One region of the Pantoea sp. F_5 genome, then DNA from elsewhere that is predicted to be linked to it. Evidence: predicted binding sites of a transcription regulator. Region 1 holds the regulator's gene; each other region holds the start of a gene.
The links. The regulator PhoB, encoded in region 1, activates phosphate uptake and scavenging genes when phosphate is short. The targets are predictions, from matches to a motif close to CTGTCATAAAACTGNCNNAT.

Region 1 (6,471 bases):
GCTGCAACTGCTGGCGCAGTTGCAGCGCAGTCTGCTCATCCAGCAGCGCCTCGCGCAGGCTGGCTTCATCGGCAAATCCGGCGCGCTCCAGTGCCTGCTGCAGAGCGCTTTCCGCCTCTGCCAGTTTGCCGCTGAGCGTCTGACGCTGATTTTCCAGCCCCGACAGCTCACCCTGCAGGCGACTGACCTCAGCCTGCGCCTGTTGCAGGGCGGTGAGCTGCTGTGCCAGCTGTTCATCAGCGTGCTGAACGCGGGCCTGCAGCTGCTGACGGGCGTGGGCGACATCGCGATCGCCAAACAGCGCCAGACGCTGCTGAAGCATTTCGCTGAGCTGCGCCTGGCTCTGCTGCTGCTGCTGCTGACGGATCGTGAGCTGCTGCTGTTCCTGTTCAGCCTGATGCTGCAGGGCAGTGAGCTGGGTTTCCCCTTTTAACAGCTGCGGCTGCAGGTTAGCGAGCAACTGCTCACTTTCCTGCCAGCGCTGCCAGCGTCGCTGTTGCTCCGCCAGCCACGCATCGCGATCGGCGGCATCGGGCAGGGCAAGATGGTGTGCGCTGAACTGCTGCTCAAGACGGCGCAGCAACTGCTCCCAGGCCTGCTGTTCCTGCTGCTGGCGCTGTTGCAGCGCATCCAGTGCCTGTTGCAGGCTGGTCAGCGACTGCTGCGCCAGCTGTTCGGCCTGCTGGTGCTGCTGCCAGGCCTGCAGCTGCTGAAGATGGTAATCCTTTGCGGCCTGACGCGCCTGTCCGGCGGCCTCCTGAGCCTGTCGCTGCTGCTCAAGCTGACTTTCACGTTCGCTTTGCTGCTGCTGCCACGCGGCTAAGGCCTCGCGATCGGCAAGCGGGAAGGTAAGTGCCAGCTCACCGCTCAGCGCCTGCCATTGCTGCTCAAGCAGTTCAAGCTGTTGCTGCATCCCGGCGATTTCCTCGCGCAGGGTCTGCTGCTGCACCGTTGATTGCTTCAGCTGTTCGTTTTTTGCCGTGCCCGCTTCGCGCAGTGCCTCGGTTTGCTGCTGCAGCGCAGCCCGGCGCTGCTGGTTAGCACTTACTTCCAGTGTGCTGTAGGCCCCGACGGCGGGGTGGGTGCAGGAGCCGCACAGCGGGCAGGGCTGATCGGCGGTGAGCCGGGCGCGGAAATCGCTGAGGTCGACAATCTGCTGCTCCAGCGCGCAGATTTTTTCGACATCATCCAGCTGCTGTTTTTCGCGTTTCCACGTCTCGCGCAGGCTCTGAAGTTCCGCTTCACTCTGCTGATGCGCTTTTTCCAGCGCGCTCAGCCTTTGCTGGCGCTGGCCCAGCTGCTGGTGCAGCGGCTGCCACTGCGTTGAGATCAGCAGCAGTTGCTGACGCGCCGGACGGCTGTTCTGCAACTGGCTTAATGCCTGCCGCAGTGCAGCGGGTGGATGCTGTTCATGAAGCGAAGTGAGTGCCTGCTCCGCCTGCAAAAGCGCCTGGCGGGCCTGTTGCTCCGCCTGCTGGCGCGGCAGTGCCTGTTGTGCCTGCTGTTGCTGTTTTGCCTGTTGCGCATCGATCTGTTGCTGTTGCTGCTCGCGCTGTTGTGTCAGTGCCGCCAGCGTCGCCTCACGCTGTGCCAGCAGGGCAAAGTTCTCCTGCCATACCGGCAGCGAAGCGCCCCAGTGCGGCAGATCGGCAAGCTGCTCGCGTAACTGATGCTGTTCGGCAATCGCCTGCTGCCAGCCCACGACCTGCTGCTTCTGCTGCGTCAGGCTGGCCTGGGTCTGGTCGGCATGCTGCTGCTGCCGGGCATTTTCCTGCTGCTGCTCTGCAAGCTGTTGCTGCAGCGTTGTGATGCGCTGATCCAGCGGCAGCACCTGTTCCGTCAGCAGGCTCTCCTGCTGCTGCTGTTCCTGCAACGCCTGCTGGCGGGTGGTCTGAGCGGCTGCGTAGTGCTGCTGATGCTGCTGCTGCTGGTTCTGGGCCTGCTGCTGCGCCGCATTAAGCTGCTGATAGCGGCTCTCAGCCTGCTGCTGTTCACTGCGCAATGCGTCACGCTGCTGCAGTTTAATCCGCAGTTTTTCAACCGGTTCGCTGCGAGCCAGTCGCTGGCGGTCGGTTTCAGCCGCCTGTGAGGCAGCCTGCGCCTGCTGTACTGCCGCTTCAGCCTGCGCACTTTCCTGCTGTAACTGCTCTGCCTGTTGCTGCCACTGCTGCTGTTGCTGCGCCTGCTGATAATCCGCGCTGAGCTGCTGTTCAGCCCTGGTCAGATCGCTGAGCTGCTGTTGCAGCGCGTCGCGGGCGTCGCTATCCAGCAGCGCCATCGCACCCGCCTGGCTGCGCAGCAGATCCAGCTGGGTCTTCGCCTCTTTATGACGCTCGTAGATGGCCGCGGAAATCAGGCCGTAAATTTCGGTGCCGGTCAGCTCCTCCAGCAGTTCGGCGCGTTCACTGGCTTTGGCATTCAGGAAGGCGGCGAACTGGCCTTGTGACAGCATCATTGAGCGGGTGAAGCGTTCGAAATCAAGACCTGACAGGGTTTCGATCAGCTTCAGCTTGTCACCAACCTTATCGGCAACAATGGTGTTATCGTCACAGCGCGCCAGCTCAACGCGCGGTGCCTGTAGCTTGCCGTCAGCGGTGCCGCGCGCGCGGTTCTGGCTCCAGAAGGCGCGCCACGCTTCACCTTTGATCTCAAACTCGACCTCAGCCAGACATTCTGCGCAGTCGCGGGTCATCAGCGCATTCTGGCTCTGGGAAATCGCGCCAAGGCGCGGCGTCTGGTGATAGAGCGCCAGGCAGATGGCGTCCAGCAGGGTGGTTTTACCCGCCCCGGTGGCACCGGTAATCGCGAACAGACCGTTGCTGGCAAAAGGCTCGGCGCGGAAGTCGATGAACCATTCACCGCGCAGGGCATTGAGGTTTTTAAACCGTAGCGTAAGGATCTTCATTGGGTCTCTTCCATGGCGGCCAGCGTCTGGCGGAACAGCGTGGTCATCTCGTCGATTTGCGCCGGTTGCAGCGCCTCATCCAGCGCCAGGCGGCGGGCAAAGACCTCTTCCACCTTCAGCTCACTCAGTGTTTCGTTGTCGAGCCGCGCCAGGCTCTGCTGCCGCTGTTCACGACTGCGGCGCAGCAGCAATACCTCGACCGGCAGTGTGGCGGTCAGGGTTTCGACCTGACGTTGCAGATCGCTGAGGTACTCCTGAGTGGTCACTTCGATGTCGAGCCAGGTCGGTTTTTCCTGCTCTGCCGCACTGAAGGCATTTAGCTGTTCTGCAATCTGCGCCAGCGATCCTTTCAGCACCTGCATCGGCTGCGCCTGCGGCACCACCAGCGGCGTGACTGACTGCAGGCCGCTGGCCGCCAGTTCCAGCAGGAAGACGCTTTTTTCCACGCCCAGCTCATCAAAGCTCAGCGGAATCGGCGAGCCGCTGTAGCGGATATGCTCGCTGCCCGCCACGCGCTGGGCGCGATGAATATGGCCGAGCGCAATATAGTCAGCCGCCGGAAAGGCGCTGGCCGGGAAGGCGTCCAGCGTGCCGATATAGATGTCACGTACGGAATCGCTCTGGCTGACGCCGACGGTAGTGAGATGACCGGTAGCAATGACTGGCAGCGCATAACCCAGTGCCTGGGCAGCGGCGAAACGCTGCTGATAGTGGTGGGCGATTGCCTCCAGCAGCGAGGTCTGTTTGTCGCGGCCCGACTGACCCGCCCGGCTGCGCAGGATGTCGCGCGGGCGCAGATAGGGAATGGCACACAGCAGCGCGCCCGGTTCGCCCTGACGGGTGTTGAGCAGCAACACATCATCCTGCGCCTGCGGAGTCGCGATCACCCGGGTATTGAGACAGGCGAGCAGCTCGCGCGACTCATTCAGCGTCGCCACAGAGTCGTGGTTACCCGCCAGCACAATCAGCTGACAGCCGGTGGGCTGCAGCGCCACCACGAAGCGGTTAAACATCTCGCGGGCGTAGCTGGGCGGCGTGCCGGTATCAAACAGGTCGCCTGCAATAATCAGCGCATCCACCTGATGCTGTTCAATCTGGATCAACAGCCAGTCGAGAAACGCCTGATGTTCCGCCGCCCGACTTTTGTTGTAGAAGAACTGCCCCAGATGCCAGTCCGCAGTATGAATAATGCGCATGATGAGTCCCTGCCGTTGTGATTCGCCGGGGGATTATACTGGCTCTGCGACCAAAGCAAAAAAATGTCGCTGCGCTGTCATAAATGATTACCAGTGAGGTTACAGGCAGGTTATGTTTTTCATAAAAGTGTCACAAATCTGACGCATAATGACGCCGCGAATCTCAGTGACAGCCGTCATAATCAGCAGGAGTAATAATGGCTAAGCGCATTTTGGTTGTGGAGGATGAAGCCCCCATCCGTGAAATGTTGTGTTTTGTTCTGGAGCAGAACGACTATCAGCCAATCGAGGCGGAAGATTATGACAGCGCCGTTGGCAAGCTGATTGAACCCTGGCCCGATCTTATTTTGCTGGACTGGATGTTACCCGGTGGCAGCGGTATTCAGTTTATCAAGCATCTGAAGCGCGAGGCGATGACCCGTGATATCCCGGTGATGATGCTCACCGCGCGCGGCGAAGAGGAAGATCGGGTACGTGGCCTGGAAGTGGGTGCCGATGATTACATTACCAAGCCGTTTTCACCCAAAGAGCTGATGGCGCGGATCAAAGCGGTGATGCGCCGCATTTCGCCGATGGCGGTGGAAGAAGTCATTGAGATGCAGGGGCTGAGTCTGGATCCCTCCTCACATCGCGTGATGTCCGAAACCACGCCGCTGGAGATGGGCCCTACCGAATATAAGCTTCTGCACTTCTTTATGACCCACCCGGAACGAGTCTACAGCCGCGAGCAGCTGCTGAACCACGTCTGGGGCACCAATGTGTATGTGGAAGATCGCACTGTCGATGTTCACATTCGCCGTTTACGTAAAGCGCTGGAGGTCTCCGGCCACGATCGCATGGTACAAACCGTCCGTGGAACAGGGTATCGTTTCTCTGCCCGCTACTAAACGGAGCCTTTACCGTGCTGGAACGCCTCTCCTGGAAGAGATTATTGACAGAACTGCTGCTGGCCTGTCTGCCCGCGGCGCTGCTGGGCCTGCTGCTTGGCGGCCTGTCCTGGTGGCTGCTGCTGAGCGTGCTGGTGGTGCTGTTGTGGCATTTCCACAATCTGATGCGGCTGTCGCACTGGCTGTGGCTCGACCGCACCATGACGCCACCGACCGGGCGTGCCAGCTGGGAACCGCTGTTTTATGGGCTTTACCAGATGCAACTGCGCAACCGGCGGCGGCGGCGTGAACTGGGCAACCTGATTAAACGCTTCCGCAGCGGGGCCGAGTCGCTGCCGGATGCGGTGATCCTGACCACGGAAGAGGGCACGATTTTCTGGTGTAACGGCCTGGCGCAGCAACACCTTGGCCTGCGCTGGCCGGAAGATAATGGCCAGAATATCCTCAATCTGCTGCGTTACCCGGAGTTCTCCCGCTATCTTCGTCAGCGCGATTTTGACAAGCCGCTGACGCTGGTGCTGAACAACAAACTTCACATGGAATTCCGCGTCATGCCCTACAGCGAGGGGCAATGGTTACTGGTGGCCCGTGATGTGACGCAGATGCATCAGCTGGAAGGGGCGCGCCGCAACTTCTTTGCCAACGTCAGCCATGAGTTACGTACACCGCTCACCGTGCTGCAGGGCTATCTGGAGATGATGAACGACTCGGTGATGAGCGAGCCTTCGCGCAGCAAAGCGCTGCACACCATGTCGGAGCAGACGCGTCGCATGGACAGCCTGGTGAAACAGCTGCTGACGCTGTCGCGCATTGAAGCCGCGCCTGCGATCGATCTCAAAGAGAAGGTCGATGTGCCGGTGATGCTGAAACTGCTGCAGCATGAGGCGGCGACACTGAGTGGCGGTCGGCACGATATCCATTTTCATACCGATCCCCATCTGAAAGTGTTCGGCAACGACGAACAGCTGCGCAGCGCCATCTCCAACCTGGTTTACAACGCGGTGAATCACACTCCGGAGGGCACGCGGATCGATATCAGCTGGCTGCGTGGCAAGCAGGGCGCAACCTTCCGGGTGTGCGACAACGGGCCGGGTATTGCCTCAGAACATATTCCGCGTCTGACCGAGCGGTTCTACCGGGTTGATAAAGCGCGTTCACGCGCCACCGGCGGCAGCGGGCTGGGACTGGCGATTGTGAAACATGCGCTGAGCCACCACAACGCGCGGCTCGATATCACCAGCGTGCCGCATAAAGAGACCTGTTTTACCTTTACGCTGCCCGCGAGGTTGATTGTCAGCAGCGTGATGCAGGAGAATGCCGTTCATTAATCGCTGCCGGATCTCGCTGATGCGCCTCCTTCTTTTGTTAATCATCTCTCTGCTGCCGGGCCTGGCGCTGGCCCAGCCCGGCGCGCTCTCCGGCAATCTCAGCAGCGTCGGATCTGACACGCTCGGCTATCTGATGACCCTGTGGGGCGAAGATT
Region 2 (6,471 bases), on a different contig from region 1:
CGCGGCGGGAGTGAGCGCGGGCGTGCACCGGTGCGCTCCAGGCGTCCAGCAGCGTCGCATCATTGTTATTCAGTGCCTGACTCAGCAGCGAGAGCTCCGTACATTTCTGCAGCGCAAAGGCGAACCAGCTTTTGACCTCATCATCCAGACGGGTCTCGACGCTGAGGTCGATTGGGCTGTGCAGCAACGAGCAGGAAGAGCCGATCCACAGCTGTTGACGCTGGGTGATGAGCGGTTGCAGACGGCTGAACCAGCGGCTCAGATCGGCGCGCCAGACATTACGCCCATTGATCACCCCCAGCGACAGCAACCAGCTGGCGGGCAGTTGCTGATTCAATTGCTCAATATCATCGCAGCCATGGACCAGATCGACATGCAGACCCTGTACCGGGAGCTCACGAATGACATCAATGTTCTGGCCGATACTGTCAAAATAGGTGGTCAGCAGCAGCCTGCTCTGCCCCTGCAAGGCGTCATACGCCGGTTTAAAAGCGTCGCGCCACGTCTGCGGCAGCTCAAGCGCCAGGGCGGGTTCATCGATTTGAACCCAATCGATGCCGCGCTTCGCCAATTCTGCCAGCACCTGCTGGTAAACCGGCAGAATCCTTTCCAGCAGCGACAGACGTTCAAAAGGCTCACCTTTAACTTTACCCAGCCACAGATACGTCACGGGTCCCAGCAGTACCGGTTTGATGTTGTGGCCCAGCGCCAGCGCCTCATCCACCTCATCCAGTAGCTGAGTCCAGGTCAGTTTAAAGGTCTGGCCCTGAGTAAATTCCGGCACCATGTAGTGATAGTTGGTGTTAAACCATTTCGTCATTTCTGCCGCCGCCGCAGGCTCGCCAGTCGGCGCACGACCGCGCCCCACACGAAACAGCGTGTCGAGATCAACGGTCCCTTCTTTGTTCTGATGACGCGCGGGCACGTTGCCCAGCAGCAGGCTGGTAGTCAGCACATGATCATACCAGGCAAAATCGCCGACCGGCAGCAGATCGACGCCCGCCTCTTTCTGTTGTTGCCAGTGTCGCGCACGCAGCTCGCGGCCCGTCGCCAGTAGCGCCTGCTTCGTGCTGTCGCCCGCCCAGTAACGCTCCAGGGCTTTTTTCAGTTCACGACGCAGACCAATACGGGGAAAGCCGAGGGTATGGTTCAGGATAGTCATATGCTGTTCTCCAGATAATCTTTCACTTTGGCTTAAATGGGCAGCCAAAGATGTTTAGCCGTCCAGATGTTTACACTGCTATACTCTGCGGGTACTGTATGTTGCTCAAGCGCAATATGTTCATTTTCGATGTGAAGGACTCTCATGATCGAACTCAAGCACCTGCGGACGCTTCAGGCTCTGCGCAATACGGGATCGCTGGCGGCAGCAGCAGCCCAGCTTCATCAGACGCAATCGGCGTTGTCTCACCAGTTCAGCGATCTGGAGCAGCGGCTGGGATTCCGCCTGTTCGTCCGTAAAAGTCAGCCACTGCGCTTTACGCCGCAGGGCGATATTCTGCTGCAACTGGCAGAGCAGGTGCTGCCGCAGATTCAGCAGGCGTTGCAGGCCTGCCATGAGCCGCATCAGACCACGCTGCGGGTGGCGATTGAGTGTCACAGTTGCATTCAGTGGCTGACGCCCGCGCTGGATAAATTCCGTCAGAGCTGGCCGCAGGTCGTGATGGATTTCAAATCAGGCGTAACCTTTGATCCGCAGCCTGCTCTGCAACAGGGTGAGTTGGATGTAGTGCTGACCTCCGACATTCTGGCGCGCTCTGGCCTGTTCTACTCGCCGATGTTTGATTATGAAGTACGGCTGGTGCTGGCGACGGATCACCCGCTGGCGCAGGTTGAGCAGATTTCGCCGGAAGATTTAGCCGATGAAGTGTTGATGATCTATCCGGTACAGCGTCAGCGTCTGGATATCTGGCGTCACTTCCTGCAGCCCGCTGGCGTCAGTCCGGCCCTGAAAAGTGTGGATAACACCCTGCTGATGATTCAGATGGTGTCGGCACGAATGGGGATTGCCGCACTGCCGCACTGGGTGGTGGAGAGTTTTGAGAAGCAAGGTCTGGTCGTGACGCGCACACTGGGTGATGGGCTCTGGAGCCGTCTTTATGCAGCCGTACGCGAAGGGGAACAGCGTCAGCCGGTGCTGGAAGCCTTTATCCGCTTTGCCCGACAGCACGCCTGTGAGCATCTGCCATTTGTGCGCGACGCCGCGCTGGCCGGTACGGTGTTACAGCGGTAATCTGGCGGGCACAAACCTGCGCGAACGCGGGCAAAATCCCCTATAATGCGCAGCCTGTCGACTGACCATGAGAAGATCTCACCATGACTAACAATGATATTCTGCGCAGCGTGCGCTACATGCTCAACCTGAGCGATGCCAAAATGGTGGAGATTTTTGCGCTGGCAGAATGTGACGTGCCGCTGGCGGATATTCAGGCGTGGCTGAAAAAAGATGACGATGCAGCGTTCCGTCCCTGCCCCGATGTGCTGATGGGTTATTTCCTGAATGGCCTGATCTTTTACCGTCGCGGCAAGAGTGAAGACGCGCCCGCCCCGTCGATTGAGCGCAAGATGACTAACAATATCTTCATGAAAAAACTGCGCATCGCTTTCGATTTGAAAACCACCGATATCCCTGACGTGCTCAAACGCGTAAACTTTACCGTTTCGCAGGCTGAAGTCGGCGCGATTTTCCGCAAGCCTGATCATAAAAACTACCGCGAGTGTGGCGATCAGATTCTGCGCAACTTTCTGAAAGGCATGGCGATGATTCAGCGTCCGTCACAAGCCCCGCGCGATAAATAGAGGCCTTACGGCAGCGATTATTTTCTGAAAGATCAGAGATCCCATAATGCGGCCTTTAAAAATATTACTATTTATTTCTCAATATTTCCTGATGCATGATTGATTCTGGCGGGGCGCAATCAAAGCCTGATTCGCACCCTGCCGGGTTAACTTTCAATCATTCAATCAGGAAGAAATATGCGTGAATTAACTCATTTTGAAACAAGCCAGGCCAGCGGTGCAGGAACAGAAAGTGCCAGTACGGACGTTGTGCAGTTAAGCTCCGTTAATAAAAACAGTCTGCTGGTTAATAAAATATTCCGGGTACTTAATGGATTATTTGGCATGAAGATACCTTATCTGAAATAACCAGACAGAGTGAGTAAGTGATAATGATCGTCCAGCTCATTAAAGGCTGGAGTCGGATCACGGCGTCGAGTGTCCATCGCAGAGAAGCAACTCACACTTTACGCCGTCTTTAAATGACAAACCCTTTCTTCAGGCAAAACACACCCGACAACCCGCAAAGTCACTTCTGACCGCGCCCCACCACCCAGCGCTTATGCACCCACAGCGAGGCAATGATCACCAGCGCGCCCGCAATAAAGCTCGGCCAGTGCGGTTTCTCCTGCCAGATAGCCAGATTCACCAGCAGCCCGGCGGGAACGTGCATGTTATTCATAATGCCCAGCGTACCGGCATCGACCTGCGTCGCCCCGTAGTTCCACATAAAATAGCCAAGACCAGAAGCCGCAACGCCCAGCCACACCAGAATGCTCCACTGCAATGAGGTGGTCGGCAACTTCTGTGGATTGCCCCAGGCACACCAGGCAATCACCGCAATCAACACCGCCCCCAGATAGAACCATGAGAAGGCCGTATGCTGCGGCATGGGACGGGTCTCCTGCAGACGCTTATAACCCACCATGCCTGCCGCGAAGCAGATGTTTGCCAGTTGCACTAACAGCAGACCAAACCAGAAATGATCGCTGACTTTGTCATAACGAATAATCGCCGCACCCGCCACCGCCAGTAACGCACTGAAGATATAGCCGATGCGCAATGGACGACGGCTGATCAGATCGTAAATCAGCGTCACATAGAGCGGTGTCATTACCGTAAACAGCAGGAATTCTGACACGCTAAGGTAGAGATAGGCTTCGAAGCTCAGCAGATACATTACGCCCAGTTGCAGCATCCCCACCAGCATATACAGCAGTAGCGTTGAAGGGCGGTAACCTCGCCAGCGCAGGAAAGGCAAAAACACCAGCGCAGCCAGCGCCAGACGCATCAGCACAGAGAACCAGCTATCCACCTGACCAGCGAGATATTCGCCAATCAGGCTGAAGGAAAAGGCCCACAGAATGGTGGTAATAATCAATAAAAACACGGCAACGACCCCGAAATTAACAGGCCGACAGTGTAAACAATGTGCCGCCGTCAGGCTGTGAAATCTGGTTGACATCTGATTATAAACCAGGCGATTAAAAAGCCGACCGGATACCCTGCTTACACTTCCTGACATATCAATCGACAGAATAGGTTTTCAGCCACATAAAATGCGCGAAATGATCCATCAGATGATCACTTCCGCTCCTGACTGTAATAAAACTGTAACAAATGTGTCATTCATCACAGTAACGTTGCGCAACTAACACTATTCTTTGCGCGAAATGGAACATTCTGCATCCATTTTGTTCTGCACTTTCCTGCTCCAACCTGCCGGGAATGAAAAACCATAATGTGCCCTGGAGGGCCTCACTGATGCTGAGCATTTTTAAACCTGCACCACGTCAGCCGCAGGTAGCGGAGGATCACGTTGATCCGCTCTACCGTCGTCTGCGCTGGCAAATTTTCATCGGGATCTTTTTTGGTTATGCGGCCTATTATCTGGTCAGAAAAAACTTCGCACTCGCCATGCCCTATCTGGTGGAGCAGGGTTTTTCACGTGGCGATCTCGGCTTTGCCCTGTCCGGCATCTCCATTGCCTACGGCTTTTCAAAATTCATCATGGGCTCGGTCTCTGACCGATCAAACCCGCGCGTCTTCTTACCGGCAGGCCTGATTCTGGCCGCAGCAGTGATGCTGATTATGGGATTCGTCCCCTGGGCGACCTCCAGCATCATGGTGATGTTTGTGCTGCTGTTTATCTGTGGCTGGTTTCAGGGCATGGGCTGGCCACCCTGTGGACGAACCATGGTTCACTGGTGGTCGCAGAAGGAGCGCGGAAGGATCGTTTCGGTCTGGAACTGTGCGCATAACGTGGGCGGCGGTATTCCGCCGCTGCTCTTCCTGCTGGGTATGGCGTGGTTCAACGACTGGAAAGCGGCGCTCTACATGCCCGCCTTTGGCGCGATTGCCATCGCGATTCTGGCCTTTGCGCTGATGCGCGATACCCCGCAATCCTGTGGCCTGCCACCGATTGAAGAGTACAAAAACGACTATCCGCCCGACTACGATGCCAGCCACGAAGAGGAGCTGACGGCAAAACAGATCTTCATGAAGTATGTGTTGCCGAACAAGCTGCTGTGGTACATCGCGCTGGCCAACGTTTTTGTCTATCTGCTGCGCTACGGCATCCTCGACTGGTCACCAACCTATCTGCGTGAAGTCAAACACTTCACGCTGGATAAGTCGTCCTGGGCCTACTTCCTGTATGAATATGCGGGGATTCCGGGGACGCTGCTGTGTGGCTGGATGTCGGACAAAGTGTTCCGGGGTAATCGTGGTGCGACCGGCGTGTTCTTTATGACGCTGGTGACCATCGCAACCGTGATCTACTGGCTCAACCCGGCGGGCAATCCTGGCGTCGACATGGCTTGCATGATCGTGATTGGCTTCCTGATCTACGGTCCGGTGATGCTGATTGGTCTGCATGCGCTGGAGCTGGCACCGAAAAAAGCAGCGGGGACAGCGGCGGGCTTTACCGGCCTGTTCGGTTACCTGGGTGGCTCGGTCGCGGCCAGCGCCATTGTCGGTTACACCGTCGATTACTTCGGCTGGGACGGCGGCTTTATGGTGATGATTGCGGGCTGTGTGCTGGCGGTTATTCTGCTGTTACTGACCATGGTCAGCGAACACAAACACAAAAAGACTCTCGCCTGACGGTAGTAAACAAGGGCCGGCTATCCGGCCCTTGTTTACGCTGACGGCTTAAGCCAGATAGAGCGTGCGCAGCGTCTGCGGCACCGCATCATCGGCATTCGAACCAATCACATCCAGCTCCGGCAGCGTATCTTTTAAGCGCTGATGGGCGTTCTGCATGATATAGCCCTTGCCCGCCATGCTCAGCATCTCCACATCATTCATACCGTCGCCAAAGGCAATGCAGCTCTCCAGCGAGTGACCCAGCGTTTTCGCGACCGCTTCCAGTGCATGTCCTTTCGACACGCCGCCCGCCATGACCTCCAGACAGGTTGGCAGCGAGAAACTGACGTTAACCCGATCGCCCCAGCGCGCTTCAATCGCCTGCTCCATCGGGATCAGATGCTCGGGGTTTTCGCAGGTGAAGAAGACCTTGCTGATGTTGCTGGTTGGTAGCAGACCTGGCTCGTAGACCTGATAGTTGAAGACTGACTCACGAAAATAGTCCTGCTCAGCCGGGCTTGAACGGCTGACAAACCACTCATCATCGCGGTAAACGTGCGTCAGAATATCGCTGTGATGATACTGCAGGCCAAACAGGTCGCTGGC
Region 3 (6,471 bases), on a different contig from region 1:
GAGGCATGCACCATGCCGATGTAAATGCGGCGCGACTTCAGCGTAATCCACGCCAGTTCGCCCTCTTCCATGCACTGAAACAGCAGTTGTTCCACGCCGTTGGAGCGTGACAGCCGCTGATAGAGGTCTTTACGCCCTGATACATTCAGGCGTGCACTGCCCGCCCAGTTTGAGCGATAGAGGCAGAGCAGAATGGCGAAGGCGAGCATAATGACAACCGGTGCCTGAATGCCCAGGAAACTCCAGTTCATGAACTCCACCTGCCACTTCAGGTGCACGCCGGGGATCATCTGCAGGGCATTGGCGATACCGGACATACAGAGCAGCAGCAGCCAGACGATGCCGGTGGCGAATACGCCCTGCAGAACAAAAATACAGCCGTAGAGCGCGACCAGAAAATAGACATCCCAGCCTGACGAGCGGCGGATTTTAAAGCGGCTGTTTAAATCACGGCTGGTGTACCAGTAACCACTGACCATCAACACCATAAATATTGCGGTACCCACCTTACACTCCCTTTAACGTATTCACATGGCGGGCAAAATCTTCGTGGACTTCCTCACTCAGCGTATTGACCGAGATATTGCCGTTCTCATCAATAATGATGCGCTCACCTTCCGCGATGGAGTCGTTGATATCCTGACGGGTCATGATCTGCAGAAACTTCTCGGGGCTGGCAAAGACCGACTTAACAAATTTGAACATAGCGATCCCATTGTTGGCCTGAAAATTGAAGTATGTGACCGAATCCACACTCTCGCCTGTTTAATTTCAGGTGAAATTTCTTAAAATCAATTAATTAGCGAAGCGGTATTCACCCAGCCTGGCCTGTTTTTTGCAGAAATCTTCAACGTAACCAGCAGCCTGCCGCAAAAAGCCGCCTGTTTATACCGGTCTGGTATGCAGCAACGCCGAATCGCCTCTCCGCCGGTAAGCGCTAAGCTCAATGGTTAGCCCTTTTCTGTCACCCTGTCTGAAACGCATCGAGGAAGGTTTGCATGAAATTACGAACACTGGGCCGTACCGGTCAGCGCGTCTCTGAAATTGGCTTTGGCGCATGGGCCATTGGCGGGACCTGGGGAGAAGTGAGTATGGAGGATGCCAAAGCCGCGTTGAACGCTGCGCTGGATGCAGGCATCACCTTTATTGATACCGCCGATGTCTATGGCGATGGCCGCTCCGAAAAGATCATCGCAGAGGTGCTGAATCAGCGCGGCGGGGAACGCCCGTTTGTGGCGACCAAGCTGGGGCGTCGCCTTTCACCGCACGTGGCTGAAGGCTACAACGCCGAAAACCTCAACGCCTTTATCGAACGCTCACGGGAAAATCTGCAGACCGAAACGCTGGATCTGGTGCAGCTGCACTGCCCGCCAACCGAAGTCTATTACAACCCGGATGTGTTTGCGGTAATGGATGAGATGGTGGCGGCCGGTAAAATCCGTCACTACGGCGTTTCCGTTGAGAAAGTCGAAGAAGGCCTCAAAGCGCTGGAATTTCCCAATGTCTCGTCAATTCAGCTGATCTACAACATCTTCCGCCAGCGTCCGGCAGAACTGCTGCTGCATGAGGCGAAACGTCGGGATGTGGCGATTATCGCCCGCGTGCCGCTGGCTTCAGGCCTGCTGACCGGCAAAATGCGTGCCGACAGCGTGTTTGCCGCTGACGACCATCGCGCCTTTAACCGTAATGGCGAAGCGTTTGATAAGGGCGAGACTTTCTCCGGCGTGCCGTTCGAGGTGGCGCTGGAAGCGGTTGAGGAGATTCGCCGCTTTGTCACAGGTGACACCACCATGGCGATGTTTGCATTGCGCTGGATCCTGATGAACGAGGATGTCAGCGTGGTTATCCCTGGTGCGAAAAACCGTGAACAGGCTGAAGCCAATGCCCGCGCCAGCGATGTCGATGCGCTCTCTGATGAGACGATGGCGGCGCTGAAGCAGATCTATCAGGAGAAGATCGCGCCTCACGTCCACCAGCGCTGGTAATCGCGCGTTACAACGCCTGGGCACAGGCCCAGGCAGAACTCCACGCCCACTGGAAGTTATAGCCGCCCAGCCAGCCGGTGACATCGGCCACTTCACCAATAAAGTAAAGCCCCGGCACTGCACGCGCCTCCATGGTTTTTGATGAGAGCTGCGTCGTATCCACCCCGCCCAGCGTCACTTCCGCTGTACGATAGCCCTCTGTGCCATTCGGCTGGATGCGCCAGGCGTGCAGTGTCTGCGCCAGTTCGGTCTGCTGTTTGCTGTTGAGCTGCTTCAGAGTGATATCCGGTACCACCTTCAGCGCCTGTAAGACTTCCACCAGGCGCTTCGGCAGAATTTTCGCCAGACTGTTTTTCAGGCTGAGATTCGGATGTGCTTCACGCTGTGCCGTCAGAAACGCCTCAAGCGGCGTGGCGGGCGACAGATCGATAGTGACGAATTCACCCGGCTGCCAGTAGCTGGAGATTTGCAACACCGCCGGACCGGACAGGCCGCGATGGGTAAAGAGCATCGCCTCTTTGAAGCGGGTGCCATCCTGCGCGTCAATCGTGGTTTCCAGCGCGACGCCTGACAGCGTCTGCAACTGCTCCAGCAATGGCTTGTGCAGGGTAAAGGGCACCAGCGCCGCCCGGGTCGGAAAGACGCTCAGGCCGAACTGCTCTGCAATTTTGTAGCCAAACGGCGAAGCGCCCAGGCCCGGCATTGACAGACCGCCGCTGGCGATGACCAGCTTCTCCGCCTGAACCGTGCTGCCGTTGAGTTGCAGGGTGTAGCCGCTTTCATCGCGCGCCACACTAAGCACTTCACTGCGCAGCCGCAGGGTGACATTGCCCTTGTCACATTCGGCCAGCAGCAGATCGACAATCTGCTGAGCCGAGTCATCACAGAAGAGCTGACCCAGGGTTTTCTCATGCCAGGCAATCCCGTGACGATTGACCAGATCGATAAAATCCCACTGGGTATAACGCGCCAGCGCCGATTTACAGAAATGGGGATTGTGCGACAGATAGGCCGCTGGTTCGGTATAGAGGTTGGTGAAGTTGCACCGGCCACCGCCAGACATCAGAATCTTACGTCCCGGCTTTTTGCCGTTATCCAGCAGTAACACGCAGCGACCCCGCTGTCCGGCCTGGGCGGCACAGAACAGACCGGCGGCGCCGGCACCAATGATGATAACGTCAAACTGTTCCACTGCGGTTCACTCACTTAACTGGAAAGGCGCAGATTGTAGTGATCTGCTCACTGAGACGCCAGCGTCAAAAAATTGCCGTAAATGTGTCATATTGTATCTGCTTAATATCTAACCCTTTTTAGCTGAGTTACCCTTCAGCCTTACGACGAAAGGTCAAATTAACGCTATATTTTCCTTTCCCATACAGCACGTTGTCGCGGATAATGCGCCGCGTTCATGTCCTCCAAAAATGGCGTAACGTTTATGCTACATCTGTTTGCTGGTCTAGACCTCAGTACTAGCCTGTTATTGGTTCTTGCCCTGCTGTTTGTATTGTTTTACGAAGCGATCAACGGTTTCCACGACACGGCCAACGCAGTTGCGACGGTCATCTATACGCGTGCCATGCGTGCCCAGCTTGCTGTGGTGATGGCGGGTGTATTCAACTTCCTTGGCGTGCTACTCGGTGGATTGAGTGTTGCTTACGCTATTGTTCATATGCTTCCCACCGATCTGTTGTTGAATGTTGGATCGGCTCACGGTCTCGCCATGGTGTTTTCTATGCTGCTGGCGGCGATTATCTGGAACCTCGGCACCTGGTATCTTGGTCTGCCGGCCTCCAGTTCCCATACGCTGATCGGTGCCATTATCGGTATCGGTCTGACCAACGCCCTGATGAGCGGAACCTCGGTGGTTGATGCGCTCAACATCCCGAAAGTCCTGAACATCTTCCTTTCTCTGATCCTGTCGCCGATTGTTGGCCTGGTGATCGCAGGCGGCTTAATCTTCATTCTGCGTCGCTACTGGAGCAATACTAAAAAGCGTGCGCGTATTCATATGACGCCTGCTGACCGCGAGAAGATCGACGGCAAGAAAAAGCCGCCGTTCTGGACCCGCATCGCCTTGATTGTTTCGGCAATTGGCGTGAGCTATTCGCACGGCGCGAATGACGGTCAGAAAGGCATTGGCCTGATCATGCTGGTCCTGATTGGCGTGGCTCCGGCCGGTTTCGTGGTGAATATGAATGCCTCCGGTTATGACATCACGCGTACCCGCGATGCGGTCAATCACCTGGAGCAGTATTACCAGCAGCATAATGCCTCGCTGACGCACATCATCCAGATGGCACCGCCTAAGCTGCCAACGCCGGAAGAAGTGCCAGCGACCAGCCCGCAGGAGTTTCACTGTGACAGCGCGCGCGCGCTGCAGGCAGTTCAGCGTGCTCAGGTGTTGCTGAACAACCTGCAGAGCTACGACCAGCTGACGGTTGATCAGCGCGGTCAGATGCGTCGTCTGCTGCTGTGTATCTCAGATACCGCTGATAAAGCGGCCCGTCTGGAAGAGACCTCGCCAGATGACAAGCGTTTCCTCAATAAGCTGAAAAGCGACCTGCTTGGCACCATTGAGTATGCGCCGATCTGGATTATTGTGGCCGTCGCGCTGGCGCTGGGCATCGGCACCATGATTGGCTGGCGTCGTGTTGCCACCACCATTGGTGAGAAGATTGGTAAAAAAGGCATGACCTACGCACAGGGCATGTCAGCACAGGTGACAGCCGCGCTGTCGATTGGCGTCGCCAGCTATACCGGCATGCCCGTCTCCACTACGCATATCCTCTCTTCATCCGTAGCCGGTACGATGCTGGTGGACGGGGGCGGACTGCAGAGCCGGACCATCAAGAATATCGCCATGGCGTGGATCTTCACCCTGCCGGTCTGTATTCTGCTGTCAGGTTCGCTCTACTGGATAGCCTTAAAACTGGTGTGATACCAGCAGACAAAAGGGCGACGTAAGTCGCCCTTTTTTAATGCCAGATCGCCAGCGCCACCAGACTGATCACTACCAGTCCGCACAGTGCACTGGTCAGAAGAAACTGCCCCCGCACCCGCTCGCAGCGCCGGATAAACTCATCGTCATGATGATCAAGATAGCGCTTTGCCCAGATATAAGTGACCAGCCGCACCTGCTTGCTCGGCTGACCGTGAGAGGTGAAGAATCCCGCTCCATCGACATACTGATACAGCAGCGGATCACAACCCCGTAATACCGCCAGCAGCGCACGCAGCGATGAAAAATAGCGCGCCATATTCACGATACACACGACACAAAGAGCCCAAAAAAGCGCAATAGTGCTGATCATATTCTCCCCCTCCCGGCTGGCATCGCAGCAACAGACCCAGCGTCAGACACTGTATCCGCCTGCAGAAAAAACCAGCCACTGAATCACCGGACTGCGAAAATTTTCGACCCCCTGAGCGGCTGCGAACCGGACCGCCTTTTTTCAGTGTAGGAGAATTCTTTACATTTTTTCCAACGATGATTTTCGTTCAGCGCGAGTAAATCTGTCATAGCCTTGATCTTATTCATAAGCCAGGCGGCAACGGCAGCATTTGCCGTGAGAGAAGGCTATACTCAGAACATAACAACATCATCACCTGCAATGCAGGTAGACACTTTGGTGGCGCTCATCGCCCGCTCGCGCAAAGGATTTCGCTAAGCTGTGACGCGGCAGGAACACCGGATGCCATCCTTAATCTCGTGAAAGGAGTTTTATCATGGCTTATAAACACATCCTGATTGCAGTAGACCTTTCTCCCGAAAGTCAGTTACTGGTGGATAAGGCCGTCTCGCTGGCTCGACCGTACGATGCCAGAATTTCCCTGATTCACGTTGATGTGAATTACTCCGACCTCTACACCGGCCTGATTGATGTCAACTTAGGGGATATGCAGAAGCGTATCTCTGAAGAGACGCATGCGGCACTGAAAGGATTATCAGATGCCGCAGGGTATCCAATCAGTGAAACGCTGAGCGGCAGTGGTGATCTCGGCCAGGTGCTGGTTGACGCGATCAAAAAATATGACGTTGACCTGGTGGTGTGTGGTCATCACCAGGATTTCTGGAGCAAGCTGATGTCTTCAGCCCGTCAGTTGATCAACACCGTGCACATCGACATGCTGATTGTGCCGTTACGCGATGAAGATGAAGCGTAACCGCTGTGATTAAAGCCGGTGCAAGCCGGCTTTTTTATCGGGCTGAATAGCGTTATTCTGGCCTGCTATTTAAGCGCCTGATTCCCCGGCAACGCCACCTGGATTGCTTTTTATTAATAAAGATATCTGCCAGCCTGACTTTACACAAAACTAAATATCCGCTGCTTTATCATTTCTGATCTCTGTTTATATTACCTCCTTTTAGCGCTGTAATTACAGTTCCATACATAAATCCAAAGCCATCGTTACATTGCTCATTCATCCAGTCGAAAATGATAGAAACTTTATTAATAGCAAAGCGTAACTTATCAAAATCTTACTA

Region 2: glpT (glycerol-3-phosphate transporter) is a predicted target of PhoB. The motif match lies at 4,379-4,398, and genes of this name have one in related genera.
Region 3: pitA (inorganic phosphate transporter PitA) is a predicted target of PhoB. The motif match lies at 3,250-3,269, and genes of this name have one in related genera.

Annotation. Positions count from the first base shown of each region.
Region 1 covers NZ_VWUO01000011.1:58,110-64,580, reverse strand. The annotation lists gene F3I44_RS15570 (AAA family ATPase) at 1-2,905, opposite strand, end outside; gene sbcD (exonuclease subunit SbcD) at 2,902-4,101, opposite strand; gene phoB (phosphate response regulator transcription factor PhoB) at 4,299-4,988, shown strand; gene phoR (phosphate regulon sensor histidine kinase PhoR) at 5,003-6,316, shown strand; gene F3I44_RS15550 (PstS family phosphate ABC transporter substrate-binding protein) at 6,336-6,471, shown strand, end outside.
Region 2 covers NZ_VWUO01000012.1:126,940-133,410, reverse strand. The annotation lists gene metE (5-methyltetrahydropteroyltriglutamate--homocysteine S-methyltransferase) at 1-1,162, opposite strand, end outside; gene metR (HTH-type transcriptional regulator MetR) at 1,307-2,233, shown strand; gene F3I44_RS16670 (DUF1456 family protein) at 2,317-2,799, shown strand; gene F3I44_RS23765 (hypothetical protein) at 2,977-3,147, shown strand; gene F3I44_RS16665 (carboxylate/amino acid/amine transporter) at 3,308-4,168, opposite strand; gene glpT (glycerol-3-phosphate transporter) at 4,543-5,883, shown strand; gene yigL (sugar/pyridoxal phosphate phosphatase YigL) at 5,932-6,471, opposite strand, start outside.
Region 3 covers NZ_VWUO01000006.1:155,826-162,296, forward strand. The annotation lists gene F3I44_RS10165 (hypothetical protein) at 1-506, opposite strand, end outside; gene F3I44_RS10170 (hypothetical protein) at 508-705, opposite strand; gene F3I44_RS10175 (aldo/keto reductase) at 999-1,985, shown strand; gene F3I44_RS10180 (NAD(P)/FAD-dependent oxidoreductase) at 1,993-3,177, opposite strand; gene pitA (inorganic phosphate transporter PitA) at 3,421-4,923, shown strand; gene uspB (universal stress protein UspB) at 4,961-5,296, opposite strand; gene uspA (universal stress protein UspA) at 5,712-6,149, shown strand.